Regions from separate parts of the Qipengyuania triglochinis genome, predicted to be linked through region 3. Evidence: predicted binding sites of a transcription regulator. Region 3 holds the regulator's gene; each other region holds the start of a gene.

Region 1 (6,153 bases), 340 kb from region 3:
GCCATATGTTCTATATATGTTCCACTCCGGGATTCGCCAATAACAAAAGGTAATTGGTTTGTTTTGCGAGAAGTGAGCATGTCAGATCCATGCCCGTTACGCCCATCGAAGTTATATGGAGCGAGGTGTAGCCGAAGGTCACGCGGCCTCACTTCCTCGAATAGGAAGGGGATCCGCTGCGGCCTTATTCACTCAAGCGGGAAACGGATGACAATATTCCGGAGTTATCATTATTGGAGCGCCAAGCATAATAACCTAAAATTAACCAGGTTCGTGTAAAAATCGATTAACAAGAGGGACTTGCCGAGTGGCACTTTTCCAGAAAAAATCTGGCCAGAAATCCGAGGAGCGCAGGACCGTACAGCGCTATTCTGTCGATTGTACTAGTCGGCTCAAAATGCCTGGCGGCAACCGGGACGGACGCCTGTCGGATCTTTCACAATCAGGCGCGCGGTTCGAGACGGCCAATCCGCCGCAACAAGGCGTTTCAGGCTTGTTGTCGTGGGGTGAGCACGAATTCTTCGGCAAGATCGTATGGACGCGCGATAGCAGTTGCGGATTTCTTTTCGAACGCCCAATACCGGCATCGGTCGTTGAAGAGACCTGTGATGTGGTCGAAGTCGAATCCGGCCCGGTGGCGAAGTTCGATAATATTCCCGTCGCCAAGCGGGGCCGCCGTGCGTCGCTTGTGTCTCGCGACAGTTGAGTTTTGCGAAGAGTGCCTCGCCTTTGTATTATCAGGCGAACAATCCCTGCAAGTACCACTTTGGTTTACCACCTCGTCCATCTCCGATGATGCCGAGCCGATAGATCCAGTAGCGCCTCCCTCTCTGATCCTCAATTCGGTAATAATCGCGTAGTCGGGTACCACCGCGCTCACGCCACCATTCAGGGGCGATACGTTCGGGGCCTTCGACACGTTTGATATCGTGTACCTCGTCGCGCCAGCGGAAACGCTTGGGATATCCATCGGGAGTAGCGTAGAGCACAGCAATCTGCTCGGCCTTGTCGAGCAGTTTAAAAGGGCGTTGATGGAAGGCAAACTGACCTTGGTTGGCCGGTTCGGGCTCTAAAGGTGGTTGGCCCCGCTGCGCACGCTCGGGGATGTGACTGGCTGAAGGCACGGGCCGTGTGACGGCGCGGGGCCCAAGGCGCACGGTGAGCCGATCGACCAAGGTGGAAAGCGCGATGCCATGGTTTTTCGAAGCCGTTTCGATATCGCTTTGGTCCAATGCCAAGGCTTCCGACCAGGTGGCACGCAAACGCAGCATTTCGATCCCGAACCCTGCATCTACATCATCTAGCTTGCTGACAAAAAGGCGTACGAAATGCGCGGCCTCTCGGGTTGCTGCAGCAAGTTCGATATGCCGCACAACCAATTCACCATCGACGCGCCACAAGCCGAGTTCCAGCCTGCGGGCGCCCTGCCCCTTACCCTCCAGTTCGCGCACCATGTCATCCGACAGATCGTTCACCACCTGATCGAGCAGGTGGCGGTGTCGGATCGGCTCCAGCAGGCGGCGCTGTACCATCGGAATTTGTTGCGGAATGACTGGCAGCAGCGGTTCCGGTATCCGGCCGAGCAGCTGGTCCAGCCGGATTAGCGGGTTGGCAGAGGGAGAGTTCCGGTTGCGAAACCGTCTATTGATTCCATCGCGATCGACCGCCGAAAGCTCGCTCAGTTTCTTGAGCCCTAGCCGTCGAAGAACAGTGACGACATCCTGATCGAGCCTTAGTGCCGCCACGGGAAGCTCGCCCAGCCGTGTTTCCATTTCCTCATCTTTGCGCAGGATCGTACCCGATGCAGCATAATGGGCCAGTGCCCAAGCTGCCCCGGCAGTCGGAGCTATGGCACAACGCATAGCGATGTCGCGCTGTGCAAACACCGCAGCTACATCGGCAAGCAGCTTTTCTTCGCCTCCGAAGAGATGCGGCACTGCGGTTACATCCACCAAAAGCCCATCCGGTACATCCATCGCCGACCAAGGTCCCCAGCGTCGTGCCCAGGCAGCAAGCTTTTCCAAGAAAACGAGATCGCCTTCAGGGTCGGACAGTGCCGTAGTAATTTCAGGGCAAAGCGAATGTGCATCAGCCAACATCATCCCTGCCCTGGCCCCGGCAGCAGCGCTTGTGCGGTTGGTCGCTTCGATCCGCGGCCCATGCGCTGTATCAGCGGTCAGGACAAACGGCTTGTCATCTTGCTCCCGTCTCTCCGCCGAGCCCATACTCCAGCGGTCCATGGCAATGGACGGGAGCCAGATAGAAAGGATACGGCGCGGCTGATCCATGGCAGACCAACAAGCTAGCGCCGCTTGCCTTGGACTTGTCGGAAACGAGACTGTTCCGAAAGCACAACGGATCTATCTTCGATTGCTGTGCTCGACGGCTTGAAAAACGCTCTTTCGGCGAGCCCGAAACGTGGACCGATATGCTGAACGATAGAGGATGGCTTGCCGGTGGGTGGCGAAGAGACCTGCGGCGTTTCACGACGCGCCTCCAGCCGCTTCCCGAACTCTTCGAAAACCCATTCGCCCGGTGGGTGCGAGCGGGCACGGAAGAGCTCCCCCCGCCACGACGGATTGCCTGGTGCTTGCGCGTTCCATTCGGGTGCGGTGGATGGAGCCGAAGTCACTTCCCAGCGCATCCGGGCCGAAGACAGGTCACGCGCCGCATCGACCCGCAGCAGGAACAAAGGTACCTCGTGTTTCTGCGCAGTCAGCGTCAGCCGACGCGAAGCTGTGAAGTCCAACGCCTTTGGATTGCCGGCAATTTCCCCGATAACGAAGGATAGCTCACGACAGCGCAACCCTTCCTCCATCGCAAAAAGCGCATCTTCCGCCTTGTGGGCCAGCACATGGATCACGCGCGACTGCAAATCCTGCGGTAGCCCGGCACGATACGGTTTACCTCCCAGGCGCGCCGCCTCACGCGTCTGCACCCAGAGTATGCTGCGTTGATCGCTCATCTCCCCGCCTTCTTTCGGCGACGCGTTACGCCAATCGTCAAGTGCCAGCGCCAGCACTGCACCAGCGCCTGCCGCTTCTCTCGAGGAGGCGAACACTTCGCTGTGCAGAGCTTTTCCATGTAAGCCAGCCAAGCCAGGCCTCCAGCGCTCACTATGACGCTCAGGTAGTGTGGCGACATCTTCAGAGGCGGTCGACGGCAAGGAGGAGAGAGCTAGTTGGATCATATGGAACCGAATCGTCTGTTCCCTTTATGTTCCAATATCTATCTATTAGCAAATCCTGCTCTATCTTTTCCTCTACTGGCTTGGGACCAAACCTGCCCTTCGGTCATTGAGCAAATGAACCAATCTTGGAGACCAAAATGAAACATGCCGAAGGCAATCCCGACGAACTCAAAACCAAGTTCTGGAAAGCTCTGGCCGACAGCCCATTCCTATTCCTTCAGCTGGACGGTGACAGCTCAAGCGCCGTTCCGATGAGCCCCCAACTGGACAAGGACGCGAACAGCTCGATCTGGTTTTTCACGCACACGAAAAGCGATTTCTGCAAGCTTGGGCCAGTCACTGCAACATTCGCCGGCAAGGGCCACGAAATGTTCGCTCGCTTCAACGGAAACCTCGTGAAGGAAACCAGTCAGGAGCGCTTCGACCAACTCTGGAACAACTTCGTCGAAGCCTGGTACGATGGCGGCAAAAACGATCCGGATATCTTCTTCATGCGGATGGACCTTGGCGATGCAGAAATCTGGAGCGGAGATCTGGGACTTCTCAATACCGCGAAAATGGCCTTGGGCATGACTGTGCAAGACGAAGCCGAAGAACAACATGTGAAGTCTGCAGACCTCTAATTTAATCGGCAAAAGCGAAAGGAGCCGTCCTAAAAAGGATGGCTCCTTTTTTATGTTTCTAGCTATCGGGATGAATGGGAACGGCTGTTTCTTCACCCGCCACATTGTCGACCACTTCCACGATCCCCTGACCCAACCGGCTGTGGTTCCTGCTATACCCGAAATACACCAGCAAACCGATTATGCTCCACACTGGAAGCACCAGCATAGCCGCACTTGGCAGGTTGAGGAACAGAAAGGCACATCCAAAGATCGTCGCCGGTCCTACCAGCCAGAGCATGGGGGTTCGGAAATCTCTCTTACGCTCCGGCGCCGTACGCCGAAGAACCATGACCGCAACTGCCACCATCAAGAAAGCATATAGCGTTCCTGCATTGGCAATATCGGCCAGCTGACCCACAGGGAAGAATGCTGCTCCGACAGCGACGATCACTCCGGTAATGGCGGTTACCACGTATGGCGTCTTCCACCGCGGATGCACTCTGGAAAGCCCATCTGGCAGCAAACCATCCCGGCTCATTACAAAGAAGATGCGGGTCTGTGCGAAAAGCAGGACGAGAATGACCGATGGCAAAGCCAAGAAAGCCGCTATTCCAAGGATATTGCCAATTCCCGAAAAGCCGATCTGGCGAAGGACGTGTGCCAAGGCTTCATTGGAGCAGACCAACGCTTCCACATGTTGCGGAAGAGCGCACTGCCGCGCCAATTCCTCGGATCCTGCTGGGAAAGGAATACCGCCGGGCCCCATGATCGGCTGCCCGCCGATCGTCCCGATCGCTCCCGCCGCCACGAGAATATAGAAGATCGTGCAGAATATGAGTGAACCGACGAGACCGATCGGCACATTGCGCTGCGGGTTCTTAGTTTCCTCCGCGGCGGTGGAAACCGCGTCGAAACCTACATAAGCAAAAAAGATAGTCGCTGCCGCACCTACTGCTCCGACTCCCGAACCGAAGCCTCCGAATAGGCCAGCGGGAAGGAATGGGTTGAATTTGTCTGGATCGAAATAGGCGCTGGTCAGCGTAAGGCCGATAAAGGCGGTTAAAGCAATAACCTTGATGGCGACCAGAATAGCGTTGACCTTGGCGCTCTCGCTTGTGCCGATCATCAACAACCAAGTGACCAGTAGGGCGATGATCATGGCAGGAAGATTGATAAATCCGCCTGCCTCTCCACCCAGCGCAAGCGGGCCCGCGGCCAGCCATCGCGGCAACTCTATACCCAGGAACTCATTTAGAATGGTACCGCTGAAGTAACCAGACCATCCTACGGACACTGCCGATGCTGCAATTGCGTATTCAAGGATAAGTGCCCACCCCACGGTCCAGGCAATTAATTCCCCCACCGTGGCATAGCTATAGGTATAAGCGGATCCAGCCACCGGAATCATGGAGGCAATCTCGGCATAACAAAGCGCCGCGACTACGCAGACGGCACCGGCAATCACAAAGGCCAGCATCAGGCCTGGGCCAGCCTTTTGCGCTCCTGCAGCGGTCAGCACGAATATTCCGGTACCAATGATACAACCGATACCGAACAGCATTAGCTGCAGCGCGCCCAAGGAACGGTGCAGCGACTTCCTTTGCGCCGCGGCCAGAATGGCATCGAGCGGCTTAACCCTGTCGAAGATCATATACGGCCAGCGGCCTCCACCGGCCCGCCGCGGGACAGCCCCGCTCCGCCAACCGGAAGTTCGTCATTTACTCGCGAACTTCCGGACGGAAAAGAGGATTTTGCTTAGGCTCCCAGAATGCTGGGAAACAGGCCCGTCACCAAGATGATCGTCACGGCGATCGGACACAGCCAGGCAATCAGGAACCGCCACAAGCCAAACGCGATTGGAGAAAGGCCGGTGGTAGTACGGAGGAGGTTCTTGTCTGCCTTCCAACCGATGAAGAGCGAAGTCAGCAGCGCCCCAAGCGGAAGCATGATTTTCCCGGTAAAGGCGTCGATCGTATCGAGAATATCTGTTTCGGCGAAGAGCGACCAGAAGCCGAGCGGGCGTACATCCGAAAGGACGTTGTAGCCCAAAAGACAGAAAATACCGATCAGGAAAGCGCCGATACCAAAGACAAGCGCGGACTTGGGACGGCTCCAACCAAGTTCACCGATGCCCCATGCCGTCGGGACCTCTAGGAGTGAAATTGAACTTGTCACCGCCGCAACGAGAATGAGCAGGAAGAACAGGAAGCCGAACAGTGCGCCTCCAGGCATAGTCTGAAATGCAAAAGGTAGGGTCTGGAAAACCAACGTCGGTCCAGCGGCCGGGTCGAGGCCGACAGCAAAAACGATGGGGAAGATCATCAACCCTGCAAGCAACGCGACGCAGGTGTCGGCAAT
Region 2 (6,153 bases), 520 kb from region 3:
CTAATCCAGTTGACGTCGCACTTATCCCGCATGGCACACTCCAGTAAGGCGATTAAGTAATTACTTAACCCCTATGGACTGGAAAGTGTTTAAGCAAGCCCTTACATGGATATCATGCAACGCATCTTCGAAGCCCTGAGTTCTGCTATCCGCCGCAAGATCCTCGCCTATCTGGGCGATGGCGAGTTGACTGCCGGTGAAATTGCCGAGCGGTTCGACGTGTCGAAACCCGCGGTTTCGCAGCATTTGACCGTGCTCGAGAATGCCGGCCTCGTGACCCGCGAAAAGCGCGGGCAATATGTGTATTATCAGGTTGTGCAGGACAATTTGGTCAACACTCTCAACGGCTACGTTCAAGAAGTCTGCCCGGTCGCAAAGCCGCTCAAATCCGAAGCGGCCTTGCGCAACAAGCCGAAAAACTAACCCAAAACCGAATCGCTCACGAAGGCATTCGTCTTGCGTTCCTGGCCGAAGGTACTGGTGGGGCCGTGGCCGGGGATGAAGGTGACATCGTCGCCCAGCGGCCATAGCTTCTGGGTGATCGCGTCGATCAGGTCCTGGTGATTGCCCATCGGGAAGTCGGTCCGTCCGATGCTGCCCTGGAAGAGGACATCGCCTACCACGGCGAACTTGCTGGGCCGGTGGAAGAACACCACGTGGCCGGGCGTGTGGCCAGGGCAATGGATGACTTCCAGCGTCAGATCGCCGACCGTCACCGTATCGCCATCTTCCAGCCAGCGATCGGGTTCGAAAACCTGGCTGTTCATACCGTAGCGCGCGCCGTCTTCATCGAGGCGGCTGATCCAGAACCGGTCCGCTTCCTGCGGTCCCTCGATCGGCAGGCCGAGTTCCTTGGCGAGCACGCCCGCCTCGCCGCAATGGTCCATATGGCCGTGGGTGATGAGGATCTTTTCCAGCTCCACGCCCGATCTCTCGACCGCCGTCTTAAGCTTGTCGAGATCGCCGCCCGGATCGATCAGCGCGCCCTTGTTGGTCGCGGTGCACCAGATGAGCGAGCAGTTCTGCTGGAGCGGCGTAACCGGCACGATACCGGCCTTCATCGGAGGCGTGGGAGCTGTGTCTGTCATGCCTGCTAGATGGCGGGAGGCCGCTGCGAATGCAATGCCGGGGCGTCTCGGCTGACTCGATCCGCGTGCGTATGTTGCCGGGGGTGGGCGATGGATTGCCGCGGAGCCTTCGGCTCCTCGCAATGACTCAGGATTACGTCATTGCGAGCCGCAGGCGAAGCAATCCATGGCGCGGCGTCTAGCCACCAGTCTTTGACGCCATGAAGGCGGCGACATCGCATCGCCGCCCTCCATTTCGCGCAGAAATCAGCGGGTCTGGAAGTCCACCACGCGGCCGTCGGAACGGAAGACGCAGGTGAATTCATCGCGGTTGTAATCGCGGGTTTCGATGCGGCCCTGAACGTAGACATAGTCGCGTTCCTGCTGGTTCACGCTTTCGATGCGGACCCGGCCATAGCGCGAGGCTTCGCGGCCGCAGGCGTCCACTGCCGCGCGTTCGAAATCGCCGCGGGCGTTATAGCCATAATCGCTGCCGCCACCGCCGAGGATGGCGCCGAGAATGCCGCCCCCAAGGCCGCCGCCGTCCTGACCATAACCGCCCTGTCCGTATGAGGCGCAGCCGCCGAGCAGGATGGTGCCGGCAAGGGCTGCGGGGATAAGTATCTTTTTCATCGCTTCTCTCCAACTGATGCCCGGCGATCCACCAACCCGCGGGGTTGGGAAAGGTACGGGCGAGCCAAGCGATTGTTCCGCCGCGCTAATTCGGGCCGTCAGATCCGCCCGCCCTTCCATACCACGCGCCCGATCACTTCCACTTCCTCGCGGGCGAGGTCGATCGGGGCATAGGCTTCGTTGGCGCTGATCAGGGTGATTCTGCCCGGCGCACTCGCCTGGACCTGCTTGACGTGGAGGGTGTCTCCGATGCGGATTACGTGGATTCCTTCGCCGCTGCGCTTGTTGCGGTCGACGAAGATTTCATCGCCGCTGCGCAAGGTCGGTTCCATGCTGTCGCCCTCTACCCGGATGGCGGAGAGATCGGCCCCTTCCAGCCCCATTTCGCGCAGCCAGCGGCGGGAGAAACGGAAGGCGTCGAAGGCGATTTCCTCTGCCGAGAAAGCCCCCGGCCCGGCCGAGGCATCGAGCGCCAACCGCGGCACCGCAACGAAGTCCGAGGCCTGAAAACCGCCTGCATTTTCAACCCGTTGCACCGCCGCATCGGCGCCCAGCTCAACCTCCCCCACCCCGAAGAATTCGGCCAGTTTCCGCCGGTCCGCCTCCTCCAGTTTGCGCGGGCTTCCCTTGCGCACGAATTGCTGGAGATAGCTGGGATTGCGGCCCAGCATGGCCGACAGCGAGGCCAGGCTGGTGCGGCTTTTCTCGGTCAGTTCGACCAGCCGCGCCCGGTCCGAAGTCATCTCTGCCATCGCCATTCCTGCCTTTCCGCACTGTTCCGGATTTGCGCCCGAACACCCTCTTGATCGGGCCACCATCGGACCGATCACCCCGTTTAACGAGAAAATTCCTATACCATAGGATTTTTCCTAGACAAGTAGGATTTCGGCTGGAACGAATAGGGAACAGAGCGAGCGATTCGCCCCATATTCTTTCAGAGGAGCCCCGCCATGTTGATTCGCAGAATCGAGAAATTCCTCCGCCAGCACGACATGCCGGCGACCAAGTTCGGCCGCCTCGCCGCGCATGATCCGCGCTTCGTGCTGGACCTGCGCAATGGCCGCGAACCGCGCGGCGTTACCGAGGCGCATATCCGCAGCTTCATTTCCGGCTTCGACGCCGCGGTGGTCGAGGCCGCGCTGGCAGACGCCCAACTTATCGCAAACGCAAAGGAAACCGCCCGTGTCCAGTGAAGCCAGCCCCCCTCGCCCGGCCAAAATCCGTCCTCAAAATCGCCGCTCCGCCACCGACCATTTGCGCACCGCGCTGATGAATCTGTGCGATCACCGCGCGCAGGTGCTCACGCATAGCGAGAGAGCATGGGCCAGCATCACCTTCGCTGGCACGCGCCACCGGCTCGCCCTGCTGTTCGCCGGGGCCGAGGCGGTGGCCGCGGGCGAGCAGTTCATCGCCTGCCTGCCCGAACACGAATTCGCCATTCCGGGCCAGCTGGTCGCCGATGCCGGGATCGTGGAGGTCGAACACCGGCTGATGCCCAGCGAACGCATGGTGGTGCAATGCGATTTGCTGTTGCTGGAGGAGAGCTGATGCGCCGGACCTTGCGGCCTCAATACCCCGCCGCGAGGTCCATCTGCGGTTCGACCTTTTCGCCCTTGTGCCAGCGATCGAGGTTTTCGATGAAACGGTCCGCGCTGCGCTGGAACATCTTGCTCTGCGCGCGGCCGGACAGGTGCATGGTGACCTGCGCATTGTCGAGGCCCCACAAGGGGTGGTCTTCGGGCAAAGGTTCGGGATCGGTCACGTCGAGCAGCGCGGCCTCGATCGACTTCGCCTCCAGCGCGGCGACCAGATCGTCCTGCTTCACCACATCGCCGCGCGCGATGTTCACCAGCACGGCGTTGGGGCGCATGGCGGCCAGCTCCGCCTCGCCGATCATGTGCCGGGTTTCATCGGTGGAGGGCACTGCCAGGATCACCCAGTCGAACTCGCCCAGCTTCTCACGCCATTCACCGGGCCGCAAGGCGCCCTCCCCGCCCGACCGGCGCACGGGTACCACCTTCATGTCGAAGGCTTCGAGCCGGGTCTTGATCAGGCTGCCGATCGCGCCGAGGCCCAGCAGCAGCACCCGCTCCCCCGCCAGCTCGCGCTTGCCGGGGCTGTCGGTCAGCCACTCGCGCCGGTCCTGCGCGCGCACCACCTCGCGATAGCCCTTGGCATGGGCCAGCATCAGCATGACGACATATTCGGCGATGGTCAGCGCATTGATGCCCACGCCATTGGTCACGGTAACGCCGCGCTCCTCCAGCAGGTCCAGCGGCATGAAATCGAGCCCCGCATAGATCGAATTGAGCCATTTCAGACTGGTGGCCGCCTGCGCGATCTCGACCATGGGCGCGGTCTCGTTAAGGTCGAACCAGCCGATCTCCGCCTCCGGCGCAAGCTTGAGCGCCTCGTCCTTGCTGGAGAACCACAGCGGCTCCACCCACTCAGGCAGACGCGGCTCCACCAGCGGGCGGATCATGGCGGACATCACGGCTTTGGTCATGCGGGGGCAACCTCTCTTCCCTTGTGCCGTGCCGGTAGACGGGAAGCGCGGGCGCGGATCAAGTGCGGGGTGGGGATTTTGGGGGTGGTGTGGGGGACAGTCAGTCCAAACCATTTGGAAGTTTGGTCGCGCACCAAGGACAATACGAGATCGTAATGACCGACGACCCGCCATCATGGATTATGAGCCCGTAACTATCCCGCTTTTGCGAATAGTGGATCAAACAGTCGGGGCACTCAAATCGATCCGGATGGTCAGCGCAGGCGTTCTCGACGTTCGCGCGCATCATTTCGCAGCAATGCTTTGTCATGCCGCTCTTTCCCACAATGATTTTACGTCAGCAATCGGGTCGTTAGCTGCCCAACCGCTCCTCACACCTCGCTAGCTCGGCATTTCTGTCGCGAACTGGATGGCAATCTGAAATAGTCTACGACGAGCTATTTGGCGGAGTTCTGGTCGACTGCGAACCTATTCTCTTTAAAGAACAGATACCAAACTAACAGCAATCCAGAGATTGCTCCTACTGCAGCGGACAGCTGGCTCGAACCGCCATCATTAAAATGTGTCAGGCCGCTCAGACTACCTATTGAGAATGCAAAACCGGCAATGCGGGCTGATTTTCCATCCAAGAAGAAATTTGCGACGCCGCATCCGATAAGCGCGCTCAATACAATTGATAGCGCCACCACAAAGCCAGAAAGAAGCACGGACTGCAGTCTCCCATTCCTGCATTTTAAGCGCCATTGATGGCACGACACAAAAATGTCCGCAATCGGGTCGTTAGCAGTCGGACAGCTTTTCTCGTGCGTGCACTATTATCGGATGGTCGCTTTTAAGGCGCTGTGCTAATGGCCCGTAGCGTCTGCAATTGGGTGGGAAGCGGAAAGTCAGCTTAGCACCAAGTTCAGCTATTAGCGGTCGAACGGCTTTCGGGATGTCCCTCTAACCACCAATCGATGATTTCTATTGAACTCACCAAGGCTCCGTATGTTCTTGAAATGCCCTCACCTGGCTTGAGGGTCGGAACGGCTATTTCTTCTTCGCTCTCGACAGAACCATCGAAATATGATGCCTTGATGACTACTGTCTGAGGCTCACTGGCCTGCATCCAGTTATTCTCAATGATAATCCGCAGTATATTAGTTTGATATTTAGGAGGGATTGCTTCCGGCCGGGGACTTCTCGAATCGTCGTATACGTGACTTTCTGCCGACGAAAGCACTATAACTCTAAGTCCGCCTACGTTTATGCGCGCTTGTTCGCGAACGCTTTCGCACGGTGCCTGTTGATCTATCCGCTGCTCAATGGGCTTCGTTCGCCTCTTACTCCAAAACATGCAACTTCTCCTGCCCGTCGGCCATCGATTTTAGTTCTGGCAGAGGTTATTGGATGACCGCTAACGTTGGAAGAGATAGATGATTTGTATGGCAAGATTGGGGTCGTTAGCTGACAGACTGGTTTCGGTTCGAACCGTGGCAAAGCTGCCAGTCGGCTTTCGGTGAGCGCTCCCAAGTTGCGCAAGGTCAGCAGTTGGGTGGAAAGCAGCCATCAGCGACGGCGGAAAAAAATCGCCCAAGTAAGGAGGGCGTAGGCGAGCACTTCGCTTGTGATGAGCCATCTCGTGAAGGTGCTACTCTGGGCTCGACAGGCGGCCCCCTCAGCACCTTGGAAACAATCGCCCATAGATGTGAAGGTGAACAAGGCCGCTGCCACGATGAAGTATGCGAATGTCCACCAGCCAAAGGCAATCAGTTTTTTTCCGTTCATGGACCGAGACTGGCGCATGAAACGAACGGCGGCAATGAGGTCGTTAGCTGCCGGTCCGCTCTTGGCGTATAGCTAGCTCGGTGGAGCCATCGTCAGATGGGGTGGGAAGCAGACGTTCAATCTGCCAGCCGCATTGGTTCGTGATATATCTCGAACGAGAGGTTCGTAAGATCCAATGGC
Region 3 (6,153 bases):
ATTGGTGCCGAACCCATCGACTACCCGCGCATGATGACACTCGACGCACGCATTCTTGAACGAGAGTTGCAGCCAGCTGAAGGGCGGGCGCGACTGGTGGTGGCAGCTCGTGATGGCGCGAGCGGAGAGGCGTTCAAGGTAAGAGTCAACGTTCCCAGTGAGCGTTATTCTCCTGCGTATGGGCCGGGTGCGCGCGTGCACTTCAAAGCGCGTTTGATGCCGCCTGCCCCGCCATTGCTGCCCGGCGCTTATGATTTTGCGCGGAGGGCCTGGTTCGACGGATACGCGGCCACAGGTTCGCTATCCGGCACTATCAAACTGATCGAACCAGCACCGCAATCCTCCGGTACCATTGCACGAGTTCAGGAAGGACTATCTCACCACGTGCGGGAGAGGCTGGAGGGTTCTGCGGGGACAATCGCGGCGGCTTTTGCAAGCGGGGATCGCGGAGCGATTGCGAAAGCCGACGAAGCCGCCATGCGTGACGCAGGGCTGACCCATCTGTTATCCATCAGTGGGCTGCACGTTAGCGCCGTAATCGCGGCAGCTTATTTTCTTGTGATGAAGTCTCTCGGCCTTTGTCCATGGTTGGCGCTGCGCATTCGTTTGCCGCTGCTGGCTGCTGCGATCGCCGCAGGTGCAGGCATTGCCTACACCCTATTGACTGGCGCTGAGGTGCCCACCGTTCGAAGCTGCGTCGGCGCTCTGCTGGTTCTCATAGCCTTGGCGCTCGGACGAGAGCCGTTATCGATGCGGATGGTAGCGGCGGCGGCCGCCGTGGTTCTCTTTCTCTGGCCGGAATCGCTGGTGGGGCCCAGCTTTCAGATGAGCTTTGCAGCGGTGATTGCGATCGTGGCTCTTCATAACTGCAGTCCTGTTCGCGACTTTCTGGCACCCACGGAGGAAAGCTGGATGCGGCGTACTGCAAAGAGGGTCGTAATGCTGTTTGTTACGGGGCTGGTGATTGAGATCGCGCTTACTCCGATCGTCCTGTTCCATTTCCATCGCGCCGGGCTCTATGGCGCGTTCGCGAATGTGATCGCCATTCCCTTGGTCACATTCGCTTCGATGCCATTGATCGCCATCGCTTTGCTGCTCGACTTTTTCGGCGCAGGCGCGCCGTTCTGGTGGCTTGCAGGACAGTCGCTCGACCTGATGCTCTGGATCGCGCATGTAACCGCAGCGCAGCCGGGGGCGGTGAAGCTTGTTCCGTATATCGGCCTCTCGACTGTCCTCTTCTTTGTTGCTGGCGGTTTATGGCTCGCTTTGTGGCGGGGGAGGGCGCGCCTGGCTGGATTTGGTCCGGTTGCGATAGGGGCATCCATGCTCGCTACGGCTGCAGCGCCGGATATTCTCGTGGCCAGGGATGGGCGCGATGTCGGCCTGGTTGGCGATGATGGGCGGTTGTTCGTGCTTCGCGACAAACCGGGTAGCTATGCGCAGGGTAATCTTGTCGAACTCGCCGGAACGGAAGTCGCACCTTTGGCTCTCGACCGCTGGCCGGGCGCGCAATGTAGTCCGGATTTTTGCAGCCTGCCGATATCGCGGAACGGCGACACATGGTTTGTCCTTGTCTCGCGCAGTCGGGAGATGATCGACGAGCGTGCTCTTGCTGCCGCCTGCGAAAGGGCCGATATCGTGATCTCAGATCGCTGGCTGCCCCGAAGCTGCAGGCCGAAGTGGCTGAAGTCGGATCGCCGTTTCCTGGAAGAGAACGGGGGGCTGGCCATCTATCTCGACGATCACGTGATCGAAACCGTGGCAGAGCATCAAGGCAGCCATGGATGGTGGAAAGGGGCGACCGGCGATTAGGCCGCGCGTACCGCCCCTTTACCATCGGGATTAGTGATAGCGGCGCAACAGCCCAGCAAGTTTGCCCTGAACCTGAACGCGGCCAGCCTCATAGACCTGCGGTTCGTAGCTGCCGTTCGCAGGGTCGAGGCGAACCATGGCGCCTTCCTTGCGGAGGTATTTGAGCGTCGCCTCCTCGTTATCGACCAGAGCGACCACGATTTCCCCGTCGCGAGCGGTTTCGGTGCGCTTCACCAGTGCGAAATCGCCATCGAAGATACCAGCCTCGATCATGGAATCGCCGCTGACTTCGAGGGCGTAATGATCGCCGGGGCCGAGCAGGGCCGCAGGGACAGGCATTGAGGACTGACCTTCGATCGCCTCGATCGGGGCACCGGCCGCGATACGGCCATGCAAGGGAACCTCGATGATGTCGTTCGCCGGTTCGGGTGCGACCGGCTTGGCTGCATGCGCCGAAACGACAGCGTCGTTTGCTGCCGGGGGAGCAGACGCCGTGGCCGCGCGCACAGTCCCGGTGACCGAATCTTCGGGCAGCTTGATGACTTCCAGCGCGCGCGCCCGATTGGGCAGGCGGCGGATGAACCCGCGTTCTTCGAGCGCGGAGATCAGGCGGTGCACGCCGGACTTGCTCTTGAGGTCGAGCGCTTCCTTCATCTCTTCGAAAGAGGGGGAAATGCCGGTCTCCTCCAGCTTTTCCTGAATGAAGCGGATCAGCTCGTGCTGCTTGGCAGTCAGCATCGGAAAACTCCCATGTTCCTGTTCACAACCCTGTGAACGAATGTGGAACAATTAGGCAACCGATTTTCACAAGTCAAGCAATACAGCCATTTTCGAGCCAGTTGGGGAGAACAGCTGTTCCCCTTTCAGTCCTCCGCCTGCCAGTCGCCCGACTTGCCGCCGGTCTTGGACAGCAGGCGCACGCCGTCGATCACCATCGCGCGGTCGATCGCCTTGCCCATGTCGTAGACCGTGAGGAGAGCGATCCCGGCAGCGGTCATGGCCTCCATTTCCACCCCCGTCTTGCCGGTGAGCGAGGCGCTGGCCACCACGCGGATAGCACTGTCTTCCCGCTCGAACTCCACGGTCACGCTTTCGAGGCCAAGCGGATGGCACAGCGGGATCAGATCGCCCGTTCTCTTGGCGGCCATGATCCCGGCAATCCGCGCCGTGGCGAGCGCATCGCCCTTCGCCGTCGCCCCCGCCATGATCGCATCCAGCGCGTCGGCATTCATGCGGATGCGCCCTTCGGCAACCGCCCGCCGCGCGGTTTCCCGCTTGCCGCCGACATCGACCATATGCGCCGCGCCCTTGTCGTCGAGGTGGGTGAGTTTGTTCATGGTACGGACCTCGAAGCTGAAGGAAGGAGCGCCTGGAGCACATCCCTGGAGCTAAAAACCCCGGAATTCGGTAAGCGAGGGTCGGACATCTGCATTGCCGACCTATGACGCGGGCTGCCTGTGTAGGACAGCGTTAATTGCCCGTCAGGAGCCGGTGCGTTGCCGCTTCGACATCATCCTGCCGCATGAGACTTTCGCCCACGAGGAAGCTGCGCACACCGGCTTTGGACAGGCGCAGACAATCGTCATGGGTGAAGATCCCGCTTTCGCCGACCAGCAATGCATCCTCTGGCGCCAGAGTGACAAGTTCTTCCGTGGTGGCAAGATCGGTTTCGAAGGTCTTGAGATTGCGGTTGTTCACGCCCAGAAGCCGTGACTTCAAGCAGGCTGCCCGCGCCATCTCGGCGGCATCGTGGACTTCGACGAGGACGTCCATGCCACGCTCGAAGGCCGCAGCCTCGATCTCGGCCATTTGCGTATCCTCCAGCGCCGCCACGATGATGAGGATCGCATCCGCACCCAGCGCCCGTGCTTCGGCGACCTGCCACGGATCGACCACAAAATCCTTGCGCAGGACGGGGAGGTCGCAGGCTGCACGGGCAGCGACGAGATAGTCTTCATGGCCCTGGAAGTAAGGCGCATCGGTCAGCACCGACAGGCAGGCGGCACCGCCCGCGGCATAGGCCCGGGCATGTTCGGCGGGCTGGAAGTCGGGACGGATAAGCCCCTTGGACGGCGAGGCTTTCTTGATCTCCGCGATCAGGCCGAAACCGTCCTGTTGCTTCGTTTCGAGCGCGCGGTGAAATCCGCGGGGCGCGGTCTGGTCGCGCGCCGCCGCGTCGAGGTCGGTGAGGCTGCGCTGCGTTTTGCGCGCGGCCACTTCTTCGCGCTTGGTCGCGCAGATTTGTTCAAGCTTGTTCATTTGGCCAGTGCGATCCAGTCGATCAGCAATTGTCTTGCCCGTCCGCTGTCGAGAGCATCGGCTGCCATGTCGGCTCCTGCTGCCCAATCGTCCGTCTTCCCTGCGACAATCAGCGAGGCAGCCGCGTTGAAGAGGACCGCATCGCGATAGGGGCCCGGCGCGCCCATCAGCAGCGCTTCGAGCGCCTTGGCGTTATAGGCGGGATCTCCGCCCCTTATGGCCTCGACCGGAGAATGAGGGAGATTGGCCTGGACGGCGACCACTCGGCGCATTTCGAAATCATGGCCGGTCACATCGGCCAGTTCGTTGCCGCCAGCGAGGCTGAGTTCGTCCAGTCCTTCGTCACCGGAAGCGATGAATGTCCGTTCGGTCCCCAAGCGCGCCTTCGCCCGCGCGTAGATCGGCACATAGGCGGGGCGGGCGATACCGATCAGCTGGCGGGTTACCCCTGCGGGGTTGGAAAGCGGCCCCATCAGATTGAAGATGGTGCGCACACCCAGTTTCTGCCGGATGGGCTGGATGCGGCCCATGGCCGGGTGATGGTTCTTGGCGAAAAGGAAGCAAATTCCCAATTCGTTCAAGGTTTTCTCGGCAGTTCTTCCCGCGGCTTCCATGTCGAGGCCAAGACATTCCAGCGTGTCTGCAGCGCCCGATTTCGAGCTGGCGGCACGGTTGCCATGCTTCGCCACCGGAACACCGCACGCCGCCACGACAAGGCTGACTGCCGTCGAGACGTTGAGCGTGTGATGCCCGTCGCCGCCGGTGCCGCAGCAATCGATCGTGCCCTCCGGCGCGGGCACCGGTATCAGCCGGTCCCGCAGCGCGCGCGCGGCTCCGGCAATCTCTTCCGACGTCTCGCTGCGGGCGGACATGTCGACCAGGAAGCGGCCGATTTCCTCTTCGCCCACCTCACCGTCGAGGATCCAGCCGAAAATCTCATGCGCATCATCTTCGGTCAGATGCGTGTCGGCGGAGGGGAGTGCTCTGGTCATGCCGGCACCTTGGCATCCACGCCGCAGATCGCAAGGAAGTTGGCGAGCAGGGCATGGCCATGCTCGGTCGCGATGCTTTCGGGATGGAACTGGACGCCGTGGATCGGCAGGCTTTCGTGGCGGAAGCCCATCACGCTCGACCCGTCGAGACCGGGCGTTTCGCTGGTAGCGTTTACCACCAGGCAGCCGGGAATATCCTCTACCACCAGCGAGTGATAGCGGGTGGCGGTATAGGGCGAGGGCAGGTTTGCGAAAACGCCGCTGCCGTCATGGGTCAGATCGCTCGTCTTGCCGTGCATCAGCCCGCCGCGAACCACCTTGCCGCCGAAATGCTGCCCGATCGATTGATGGCCGAGGCAGACACCCAGAAGCGGCTTTCCGGCGGCAGCGCAGGCGGCGACGAGATCGAGGCTGACACCCGCTTCGTTCGGCGTGCAAGGGCCGGGCGATATGAGATAGCCCGCCGCATCCTTCGCGATGGCTTCATCGGCGGTGATGGCATCATTGCGCACGACATCCACCTCCGCACCCAGTTCCATCAGATAATGGACGAGGTTGAAGGTGAAGCTGTCGTAATTGTCGACGACGAGGATCGAGCGGTTGGCAGTCATGTTCTGCGCTGATTGGGCGTGAGCGGCGCAGCTTTCAAGCAAGGAAAGCTGCCGGGATCATCACCCCTCCTTGCCGGCCAGCTTGTCGGTCGCGCGGACGAGACCGTCGATGATGCCCGGTTCGCTGGCGGCATGGCCGGCGTCCTGCACGATCCACAGTTCGGCTTCGGGCCAGACCTTTTTCAGCTCCCACGCCGAAACCGGCGGAGTGCAGATGTCGTGGCGGCCCTGCACGATGATGCCGGGAATATGCTTGATGCGATCCGCATTCTTGAGCAGCTGCGCTTCCTCCAGGAAGAAGTCCTGCAGGAAGAATTTGGCGCAGATGCGGGCGAAGGGCACGGCCTTCGACGGATCGGCGAACGTGTCGAGCAGCTCTTCATCGGGCAGCAGCGTGGCGACATTGCCTTCCCACAGCGACCATTCGCGCGCTGCAGAGAGGCGGATCTGTTCGTTGTCGCTGGTCAGCCGCTCGTAAT

The links. The regulator LexA, encoded in region 3, represses DNA repair genes until DNA is damaged. The targets are predictions, from matches to a motif close to GTTCCNCNCTTGTTCT.
Region 1: ACYQ0G_RS04090 (ImuA family protein) is a predicted target of LexA. The motif match lies at 3,208-3,223, and genes of this name have one in related genera.
Region 2: ACYQ0G_RS04935 (S24 family peptidase) is a predicted target of LexA. The motif match lies at 2,592-2,607, and genes of this name have one in related genera.

The regions. Positions count from the first base shown of each region.
Region 1 covers NZ_BAAHND010000001.1:814,497-820,649, forward strand. The annotation lists gene ACYQ0G_RS04075 (putative DNA modification/repair radical SAM protein) at 1-5, opposite strand, end outside; gene ACYQ0G_RS04080 (PilZ domain-containing protein) at 308-706, shown strand; gene ACYQ0G_RS04085 (DUF6504 family protein) at 738-2,288, opposite strand; gene ACYQ0G_RS04090 (ImuA family protein) at 2,303-2,965, opposite strand; gene ACYQ0G_RS04095 (pyridoxamine 5'-phosphate oxidase family protein) at 3,328-3,813, shown strand; gene ACYQ0G_RS04100 (amino acid permease) at 3,872-5,446, opposite strand; gene ACYQ0G_RS04105 (sodium-dependent transporter) at 5,551-6,153, opposite strand, start outside.
Region 2 covers NZ_BAAHND010000001.1:989,381-995,533, forward strand. The annotation lists gene ACYQ0G_RS04915 (acyl-CoA desaturase) at 1-32, opposite strand, end outside; gene ACYQ0G_RS04920 (metalloregulator ArsR/SmtB family transcription factor) at 106-423, shown strand; gene ACYQ0G_RS04925 (MBL fold metallo-hydrolase) at 420-1,088, opposite strand; gene ACYQ0G_RS04930 (hypothetical protein) at 1,335-1,700, opposite strand; gene ACYQ0G_RS04935 (S24 family peptidase) at 1,799-2,452, opposite strand; gene ACYQ0G_RS04940 (hypothetical protein) at 2,651-2,893, shown strand; gene ACYQ0G_RS04945 (hypothetical protein) at 2,883-3,248, shown strand; gene ACYQ0G_RS04950 (D-2-hydroxyacid dehydrogenase) at 3,268-4,206, opposite strand; gene ACYQ0G_RS04955 (DUF6980 family protein) at 4,307-4,516, opposite strand; gene ACYQ0G_RS04960 (hypothetical protein) at 4,644-4,913, opposite strand; gene ACYQ0G_RS04965 (hypothetical protein) at 6,090-6,153, opposite strand, start outside.
Region 3 covers NZ_BAAHND010000001.1:469,522-475,674, forward strand. The annotation lists gene ACYQ0G_RS02360 (ComEC/Rec2 family competence protein) at 1-1,812, shown strand, start outside; gene lexA (transcriptional repressor LexA) at 1,843-2,550, opposite strand; gene moaC (cyclic pyranopterin monophosphate synthase MoaC) at 2,676-3,149, opposite strand; gene trpC (indole-3-glycerol phosphate synthase TrpC) at 3,283-4,071, opposite strand; gene trpD (anthranilate phosphoribosyltransferase) at 4,068-5,063, opposite strand; gene ACYQ0G_RS02385 (anthranilate synthase component II) at 5,060-5,674, opposite strand; gene pip (prolyl aminopeptidase) at 5,735-6,153, opposite strand, start outside.